4 regions of the Streptomyces sp. NBC_00846 genome follow, and region 3 is predicted to be linked to each of the others. Evidence: riboswitches for the same ligand, from Rfam matches in the RefSeq annotation. Region 3 holds a riboswitch; each other region holds the start of a gene.

What was found. Region 3 has a riboswitch for cyclic di-AMP ahead of OG936_RS03115 (C40 family peptidase). Riboswitches for the same ligand answer to the same signal wherever they lie in the genome.
Region 1: it holds a riboswitch for cyclic di-AMP, as region 3 does, so the genes downstream of both, OG936_RS31735 (peptidoglycan DD-metalloendopeptidase family protein) here and OG936_RS03115 (C40 family peptidase) in region 3, are expected to answer to the same signal.
Region 2: it holds a riboswitch for cyclic di-AMP, as region 3 does, so the genes downstream of both, OG936_RS13185 (transglycosylase family protein) here and OG936_RS03115 (C40 family peptidase) in region 3, are expected to answer to the same signal.
Region 4: it holds a riboswitch for cyclic di-AMP, as region 3 does, so the genes downstream of both, OG936_RS21535 (NlpC/P60 family protein) here and OG936_RS03115 (C40 family peptidase) in region 3, are expected to answer to the same signal.

What each region holds. Positions count from the first base shown of each region.
Region 1 is NZ_CP108846.1:6,918,955-6,921,148, forward strand. It holds gene OG936_RS31730 (alpha-galactosidase) at 1-906, shown strand, start outside; cyclic di-AMP (ydaO/yuaA leader) riboswitch at 1,200-1,354, shown strand; gene OG936_RS31735 (peptidoglycan DD-metalloendopeptidase family protein) at 1,360-2,194, shown strand, end outside.
Region 2 is NZ_CP108846.1:2,872,833-2,875,026, reverse strand. It holds gene OG936_RS13190 (transglycosylase family protein) at 1-693, shown strand, start outside; cyclic di-AMP (ydaO/yuaA leader) riboswitch at 994-1,165, shown strand; gene OG936_RS13185 (transglycosylase family protein) at 1,169-1,933, shown strand.
Region 3 is NZ_CP108846.1:676,758-678,951, reverse strand. It holds gene OG936_RS03120 (ATP-binding protein) at 32-463, shown strand; gene OG936_RS03115 (C40 family peptidase) at 671-1,144, opposite strand; cyclic di-AMP (ydaO/yuaA leader) riboswitch at 1,148-1,331, opposite strand; gene OG936_RS03110 (hypothetical protein) at 1,719-2,027, opposite strand; gene OG936_RS03105 (ATP-dependent Clp protease proteolytic subunit) at 2,035-2,194, opposite strand, start outside.
Region 4 is NZ_CP108846.1:4,641,031-4,643,224, forward strand. It holds gene OG936_RS21535 (NlpC/P60 family protein) at 1-801, opposite strand, end outside; cyclic di-AMP (ydaO/yuaA leader) riboswitch at 800-966, opposite strand; gene pcrA (DNA helicase PcrA) at 1,247-2,194, shown strand, end outside.

The DNA.
Region 1 (2,194 bases), 6.2 Mb from region 3:
TATCGTGCGCACCCCGACTGGGTACAGCACTTCCCCGGGCGGACACGGACCGAGTTCCGTAATCAACTGGTGCTCAATCTGGCCCGCGCCGATGTGCGGGAATATCTCTGGGAACAGCTGGACGCACTGCTCTCCAGTGCGCGCATCGACTATGTGAAATGGGACTTCAACCGCTCCTTCACCGACGCGGGCTGGCCGGGCGAGGAGTATCCGCAGAAGCTCTGGACCGAGCATGTCGACGCCCTGTACGCGCTGATCGACCGGCTCCGGGCCGCGCACCCCTCGGTCGCCTTCGAGTCCTGCTCGGGCGGCGGCGGCCGGATCGATCTGGGGATTCTGTCCCGTACGGATCAGGTGTGGACCTCGGACACCACCGACCCGCTCGACCGCCTCGCCATCCAGGAGGGCTTCGGCCAGATCCATCCGGCCCGGGTGATGGCCGCCTGGGTCACCGACAGCCCCAACGTCCAGCTCAACGGCAGGGTCAGCTCACTGCGCTTCCGATTCGTGAGCGCGATGGCCGGTGTGCTCGGGGTCGGTGGTGACCTCACCGAGTGGAGCGAGGAGGAACTGGCCGAGGCGCGGACCTGGGTGGATCTCTACAAGGAGATCCGGCCGGTGGTGCAGCAGGGCTCGCTGTACCGGCTGCGCGCCCCGCGCGGCGGGCTCAGCGCGGTCCAGTACGTCCACGGGGACGAGGCCGTGGTCCTGATGTGGCTGGAGGCGCAGCGGTACGGGGAGCGGCCCCCGGCCCTGCGGCTGCGCGGACTCGACCCCGCGGCGACGTACGCCTGCCTGGATACGGGGGCGGTGCACCACGGTTCGGTACTGCTTCATCAGGGGCTGCACACCGGGCTTCGGGGGGACCTCGACGCAGGGGTGCTGAGGCTCCGACGCGAACGATGAGCGTGACAAGTCCGGAATGGTGCGATTTGGAATAACTTGCCCCTTATGTAAGGCAGATGGTCGCCCGTTCGTGAGCGGGATCATATCCGTGACGGTGCGTACCGGCGGGGCGGTCGGGCATTCCGTGCGCGGCGCGGAAAGCCAAGATCCTTAATCCACGGAGTGTGACGGGAATTCCGTACTGAATTCCTGGCGGGGATTCCGGTACGGAACCCGTGGCTTGTTCTCGCCGTCCCGACTCGCTTACGGTCGCCGTCAATCCGGACGGACCGCCTAATCCTGCCGCCGCCCGGAATTCGCATCCACTCATCGTGTGGCAGGAGCGGGGGAACCAGGTAGGCCGCCGATCGGAGAAATCCGGCCGGCTCGGGGTGAAGTCGCGCTCAGCGCGGCCGGGCATCTCCAGCCCGAACCCGACAGCTCACCTCGTAGGCGCCGGAGAGGAAGCACTTCATGCCCATATCGGGTAAGAACCGTCGTACGAAGACCCGCACCATCGCCCGTGGCGTCGCCGCCGCAGGCGCCGGTGGCGCCGTCATCGCGCTGCCGCTGCTCGGCGCCACCGGTGCCAACGCGGCCCCGGCCGCCGCCCCGCAGTCGGTCTCCGCCGCCACCACGCACGCCGCTCCGGCCAAGCCGGTCGCGCAGAAGCAGGCCGCCACCACGACGTACTCCGTCGTCTCCGGCGACTGGCTGTCGAAGATCGCCGCCGAGCACAAGATCGAGGGTGGCTGGCAGAAGCTGTACCAGGACAACCGCGAGGTCGTCGGCGACGACCCCAGCCTGATCCTCCCGGGCGTGAAGCTGACCCTCGGCGGCAAGGCCTCGGGTGACTCCGCGCCCGCCGGCGCCGGTACGGGCGCGGCCCTCCCGTCGAAGGCCCCCGAGATTCCCTCGATCGCGAAGAAGTCCGCCCCGGCCAAGTCCGCCCCGGCCAAGGTGTCGACCGTGGCGGAGTCCAAGACCTCCGCCCCGGCCGCTCAGAGCAATAGCTCCGGCTACGCTCATCCGGTCCCCGGCAACCACACCACCGGCTACCGCGCCTCCGGCTCCAACTGGTCCAGCGGCAGCCACACCGGGATCGACTTCCCCGTCTTCACCGGCACCAGCGTGAAGTCCATCACCTCCGGCACCGTCGTCGCCGCCGGCTGGGGTGGCGCGTACGGCAACCAGGTCGTCATCAAGCACGCCGACGGCCGCTACTCGCAGTACGGCCACCTGTCCTCGATCTCCGTCTCGGCGGGTCAGTTCGTGAGCACTGGTCAGCAGATCGGTCTCTCCGGCGCCA
Region 2 (2,194 bases), 2.2 Mb from region 3:
CGCGCGCAGCAGATAGCCGTGGCCGAGAAGGTCCTGGAGGACCGTGGCCCGCGGGCCTGGCCCAGCTGTGCGGTCATCTCCGGCCTTGCGGAGGACGGGACGCTGCCGGGCGTCGATCCGGGGATCGCGCCCGCCCCCGAGCCGGCGCAGAGCACGGAGCCGGCTGACGGCACGTCGGACGCCACACCGTCGAACGGCAACGGCAAGGGCGCTACGAACGGCAAGGGCGCCACGCACGGCAAGGGCGGCTCGAAGGGCTCGGGCGGTGCCGGTGGGTCGACGGACAAGGCCAAGTCCTCCGCGCGGCCCTCGACCACCGAGTCGGCCGCCCCGTCCTCCGACGCGCCCGAAGTGCACGATGTGCGTGATTCATCCGATTCCCTCAGCCGTACGGGTGGCAAGCACCGTGGCGCACCGGCCGCCGAGGCGAGCCGGGGTGCGGACGGCGGGCTGGGCCGCGAGTCGGGCCGCCATGCCTCACGTGGCGACGGTGACGCACGCGACGCGGGCGCCTCGGCCGCCGACGGCACGTACACCGTCCGCCCCGGCGACAATCTCTGGGCGATTGCTGACGCACAGAAGGTTCCTGGTGGCTGGCCCGCGCTCTATGAGGCCAACAAGAGTGCCGTCGGCTCCGACCCGGACCTCATTCTCCCTGGCCAGAGTCTCGATCTCGGCGTGAAGGCCGAATGAGGGCGGTCTGAAAATCGACTAAAAGAGACCCAAAAATCGGGGCAGTTCAGAGGCCTATGTCCGCTTATGCGTAAGTGAGACATGGGTCTCTTTGCGTCAACTGGCGTGTCGCGCCCGGGGACTCCGGCTGTATCGCCTCCCACCTGCGAAAACGATGGTTCCTCACATGCAAGTAAGGGCTGATTGTCCGATGTGTCCATCTTTGAAAGTGGGGGTTGCCTATGTTTACGGTCGGAACCGCTCGCACCGCGGGCCCCGTCGACCGTCACGCCGAATCCTGCCGTCGGTCGAAGGGAACAGACGCGTAAAGCGCCGTAGGCAGGAGCGGGGGACCCAGGTAAGCGCCGGGCCCGATCGTCGAAAGACGCATCAGGACCGGCTTGGGGTGAAGTCGCGCGCTAGGACGTGCGGCCGGGCAACTCACTTGGCCCGAACCCGACAGCTCACCTCGTAGGCGTCGGTGAGGAGAAGTTCCATGCTGTTTTCCAGCAAGGGCAAGCACCGCCGCCCGTCCAAGGCCGTCCGTGTCGCCACGCTCGCCGGTGTCGCCGGTGCTGCCGTCGCCGTTCCGCTGATGGGCGCGACCGGCGCCTCCGCCGCCTCCGTCGCCACCTGGGACGCCGTTGCCCGGTGCGAGTCGGGTGGCAACTGGTCCATCAACACGGGTAACGGCTACTACGGCGGTCTGCAGTTCTCGCAGTCCAGCTGGGCCGCCGCCGGCGGTACGCAGTACGCCCCCCGTGCCGACCTGGCCACCAAGGCCCAGCAGATCGCCACCGCCGAGAAGCTCCTCGCCATGCAGGGCCCGGGCGCCTGGGGCTGTGCCGGTGCCGGCAATCTGACCAACGACGGTGTCAACCCGGGTGTCGACACCGGCTCCTCCTCGAACTCCGGCGCCACCAAGCAGCAGAGCGCCCCGGCCGCGCCGAAGCAGCAGTCCCAGCCGGTGCAGCAGGCGCAGCCGAAGAAGGCCGAGCGCGCCGAGGCCCCCGCCGCCGACCGCTCGGACCGCTCCGCCGCCCCGCAGGCCGAGTCGAAGAAGACCGTCACCACCCCGACCGGCCAGAAGGTCAAGAAGGGTGACGGCGAGTACAAGGTCGTCTCCGGCGACTCCCTGAGCAAGATCGCCGCCGACCACAAGGTCGAGGGCGGCTGGCAGCGGCTGTTCGAGATGAACAAGGACATCGTCAAGGACGCGGACCTGATCTACCCGGGTCAGCAGCTGCACCTGACCAAGTAGTCCAGGGCCTCTCCTCCCCGAGCACCCCGGCCCGGCGCGCATCCCCCCGTATGCGCCGGGCCGGGGTTTCCTGTGTCGCATGCCACCCCGGCCGGCACCCCCGCGCGCCACCCCTACGTGGCGCTTCCGCTCTGTGTGATCGTTCAACTGTTGTAGTTGCTGACCAGTAAAATTCTGACGGTTTGTCCGGCGATGAGCGTCCTCGGGTCCTTTTTCGTCCCAGGGGTCGGGCGGTCGTCCGGCTGAGCGGGCCGGGCCGGT
Region 3 (2,194 bases):
GTCGGTCCGGGTGGGAAAGGGACGGCTCGCCATGGCAGACCATCAAGAAGCCAGTGTCACTCTGCCGAGCGAGCCGGTCTCGGTCGCGGCGGCCCGGAGATATGTGGACCGGGTGCTCACCGAATGGGGACTGGCCACCGACACGGAGTTCGCCGACGGCATCCGGCTCATCGTCTCGGAGCTCGCGACCAACGCCGTCCAGCACACCTTCGGACAGTCGCCCACTTTCACCGTGGACCTGAGACTGGAACGGGAGGAACAGCTGCAGCTGGGAGTGACGGACAGCCACCCGCGTCGGCCCCGGCGGCTGCCCGCCACCGTTCAGCAGGACAACGGACGCGGCATGGTGATCATCCGCTCCCTGGCCAAGGAGTGCGGAGGCCGGCTCACCGTCACCCCCACCGCCGACGGCGGCAAGAGGGTCTGGATCGCGCTCCCATGGAGCATCCCCGTACAGAACTGAGCGGCCACCCGATCCGCCCCGTTACCCGGACAGGCCGACGGCGGACGGGACGGATGGGCTGGTGGCTGCGCCGCCCGCGTGCCGCCCGCGCCGTAGAGGGCGGAGGTGGCGCGACGCTCACCGCGTGGGGGCTGGTCCTGGCGTCCGGCCCCCTGCTGCACGGAAGTCCTCAGCCGCACCGGGCTTGTCAGCGGCGCTGAGACCGCGTCAGCGGACCCGGCCGTAATAGACGTGTCTCGTCCAGATCCTCTCCAGCCGGACCACCGCACCGCTCCTCGGCGAGTGCCAGATCTTGCCGTGACCGGCGTAGATCCCCACGTGGTAGACGCTGTGACCGTAGTGGAAGAAGACCAGATCGCCGCGTTGCCTGTGTGAGGCCGGGATGTGGCGGGTCTTGTTGTACTGCTGCTGGGCCGTGCGGGGGAGCTTCTTGCCGGCCTTCTTGAACGAATAGGCCGTCAGTCCCGAGCAGTCGAAGAGGTTGGGGCCGGTGGCCCCCCACCTGTACGGCGATCCCTTCTTGGACGCGGCGACCTTGAGTGCCTTCATGGAGAGAGTCGCCGCCTGGGCCTCCGTCGCGGCGCCCGGGACGAGCATGGTGCCGCCGACGGCGGCCAGAGTCAGAACCGAGGCCGTACCGGCCCGGGCGAGCAGAGACGGGACATGAACCTGCGCAGTCATGCGCAACCCTTCGTCAGCCGCCTGTGAAGGATGACCTGTCGGGTTCGGGCTGGCGAAGTTGCCCGGCCGCGCTCGGCGGCTTCACCCCGAGGGCCGACCGGTGATCCGGTCGACCCGTTGTGCTCGGGTCCTCCACTCCTGCCGATCCACTTCTGTCGACCAGACATCCGGACGGCGGCAGGACTCGGCGTCCGCCCGGACCGCCCCGTCGCTGTGGCGGGGGCTTGTCGTCCCACGGATCTTGACTCACCGACTGCCGGATTTCCGAGAATAAGCGACGAATTGTGAGGCTCCTCACGGCTGACCCGTTCGGGTGGAGCCGACGATTCCGGGAACGCCGACGTTCATGCGGACCGGTCCCGTACCAGGGGCGGAATCATGGATTCCGCTCGTTGGCCACCGGGAGCGCGCAAGTGGAGAAATATCTCGCGAGAAGGACTTTCTACGCCGAAAGAGCTAGGAATTTCGATGTGACCACCGGGCGTGTCGCGAAGGGGAGTTGGGTGCCTCCGGCCGGGGGCGGGTTGCGGGGGAGCCCGGCTGGTCCCGGCCGGCCTGGCGGAAAATCGGTTGATCAACTCGTCGGATCGGGGGGTACGGTGACGCGTCCGGCCCGCCGTTCCCCGTCCAGCACCCGTAGCGCCCGGGCCAGGGTGGCGGCGTGGATCCGTGCTTCGCCGCGCTCGTGCATCAACGTGAGGGCGTCCCGCAGCGCGGCCGCCCGTGAGGCCAGTGCCTGTGCGGCCCGCAGTGCGGAGTAGGTGTCGTCGCCGCGGGCCGGGTTGATCCGGCCCAGTTGGTCGAGGACTTCGAGATAGCGGTCGATGAACTCGCCCTCGGCGCGTGTCAGTGCGGGCAGTGGTGGCAACTCCGTTGCTCGCATCGGGCGTTCACCGCGCGCCGTGCGGCGGGAGCGACGACTTCCGGTTCTCCATGACGTGGTCCACCAGGCCGTATGCCTTGGCGCCGGGGGCGTCGAGGATGAGATCGCGCTCGATGTCGGCGGCGATCTGCTCGGCGCCGCGGCCGGTATGGCGGGCCAGCAGCGTG
Region 4 (2,194 bases), 4.0 Mb from region 3:
GGTGCCCGTGCCCGTACCGCTGCCCGTGCCCGTACCGCTGCCGGAATCCGCGGCCTTCGCGGCCTCCGCGGCCTTGCGGTCCGCCTCCGCCTTGGCGGCGGCCTGCTGCTTGGCCAGTTCTTCCGCCTTGCGCCGGGCCTCCGCCTCCTTCTTCCGCTCCAGCTCCGCGAGCCGCGCCTTCTCCTCGGCGGTCAGCTTCGACAGCAACGCGCGCGCCTCGCCCAGCTTCTTCTGGACGTCCTGCTTGCTGGTGCGCAGCGTGGTCTGCGTCGTGGTCAGCGTCTCCAGGCTCTGCACCGCCTCGGCACGCTTCTTCGCCGCCCTGGTCTGCTGCGTACGGAAGTCCGTGATCGCCTTCTGCTGCCGGCTGGTCATCCGGTTCATCAGCTGGTTCTGGTCGAAATACGACTGCGGGTCGTCGGCCAGGAAGAAGGTGGCGCTCGGTGCGATGGTGCCGCTGCGGTACTGCGCGGCCGCGTACGTGCCGAGCGTCCTGCGGGCCTCGTTGAGCTGGTCGGCGCGCTTGGCGACATCGTTCAGCAGGGCGTCGACCTTGGTGCGCTGGGCGGTGGCGGCCTCCTTCGCCTGGTTGTACTGCTGGGTCGCGGTGCCCGCCTGCCGGTAGAGGTCGTCGACCTGCTTCTGGACGTCCTCGATGCCGGCTTTCGGAGCGGGGGCGGCCATCGCGCTCTGCGTGGAGAGCAGGGTCACGGACGCCAGTGCCGCCGTCGTGAGCCCGACGGCCGGTGTGGTGGTGCGCACCCGGGTGCGCGGCTTGCGATGCGATGCCAAGGCCGGCATCTCCTTCCGTGGACCGCCTACCGGGTTAGCTGTCGGGTTCGGGCGGAACGGAAGGCTGCCCTACGGTCCGCGTGGGGGACAAGGACCGATTCACCCCGGTACATGCGTGTGGGTCCCCGGTTCCGAACTCCCTTGAGGGCAGCCCGGATTCGGCGTGGGCGCCCGCTCGGCGTGGTTCGCCTCTGGGGGTACGGGCCGCCCGGACGAGCACGCTAGCCAACCCGTGGTGCTGCTGTGAAGGTTGATGTTCGATATGCCCGATACATCTTCGTGACCTCGGCGAAGTGGGGCGGCGGGCGCGGACAGGGGGCCCGGAATTCCTCACCGCGAGTGGGTGTCCGCTCTCTTTGCGTGCCCGGCAGGGGGTGGGGCCGGTCCTGCGGTCCGGGTCCGGTTCGGCATGCGGCCGTCGTGTGTCGGTGCGGCGGCCTAGACTCGACAAGCGATGAGCAGCCTCTTTGACGACAGCTTCCTGGCCGGCCTCCAGCACTCGGAGGAAGAGCCCCCGCCGCCCCCCGAGGACTCCGCACCCGAAGCGGTGCCGGAGGACCTCTTCGCGGGCGTATTCGACGGGCCCCCGCCGCCCAGGGAGGCGTACTACCGCGACGGCGCGCACCGCCCCGTCATCGACCCCGCGGCGCTCCTCGACGGGCTGAACACCGAGCAGCGCGCCGCCGTGGTCCATGCGGGCTCCCCGCTGCTCATCGTCGCCGGGGCGGGCTCCGGCAAGACGCGGGTGCTGACCCACCGGATCGCCCACCTCCTCGCCGAGCGCGGGGTGCACCCCGGCCAGATCCTGGCGATCACCTTCACCAACAAGGCCGCGGGCGAGATGAAGGAGCGCGTCGAGCAGCTCGTCGGACCGCGCGCCAACGCCATGTGGGTCATGACCTTCCACAGCGCGTGCGTACGCATCCTGCGCCGCGAGTCGAAGAAGCTCGGCTTCACGTCATCGTTCTCGATCTACGACGCCGCCGACTCCAAGCGGCTGATGGCCCTGGTCTGCCGCGATCTCGACCTCGACCCGAAGCGCTTCCCGCCGAAGTCGTTCACGGCCAAGGTCTCCAACCTGAAGAACGAGCTGATCGACGAGGAGACCTTCGCCGGTCAGGCCGCCGACGGGTTCGAGAAGACCCTCGCGCAGGCCTACGCGATGTACCAGTCCCGGCTGCGCGAGGCCAACGCGCTGGACTTCGATGACATCATCATGACGACGGTCCACCTGCTCCAGGCGTTCCCCGACGTCGCCGAGCACTACCGCCGCCGCTTCCGGCACGTCCTCGTCGACGAGTACCAGGACACCAATCACGCCCAGTACACCCTCGTACGCGAACTGGTCGGCCCGGCGGGCGAGGCCGACGCCCCCGCCGAGCTGTGCGTCGTCGGTGACGCG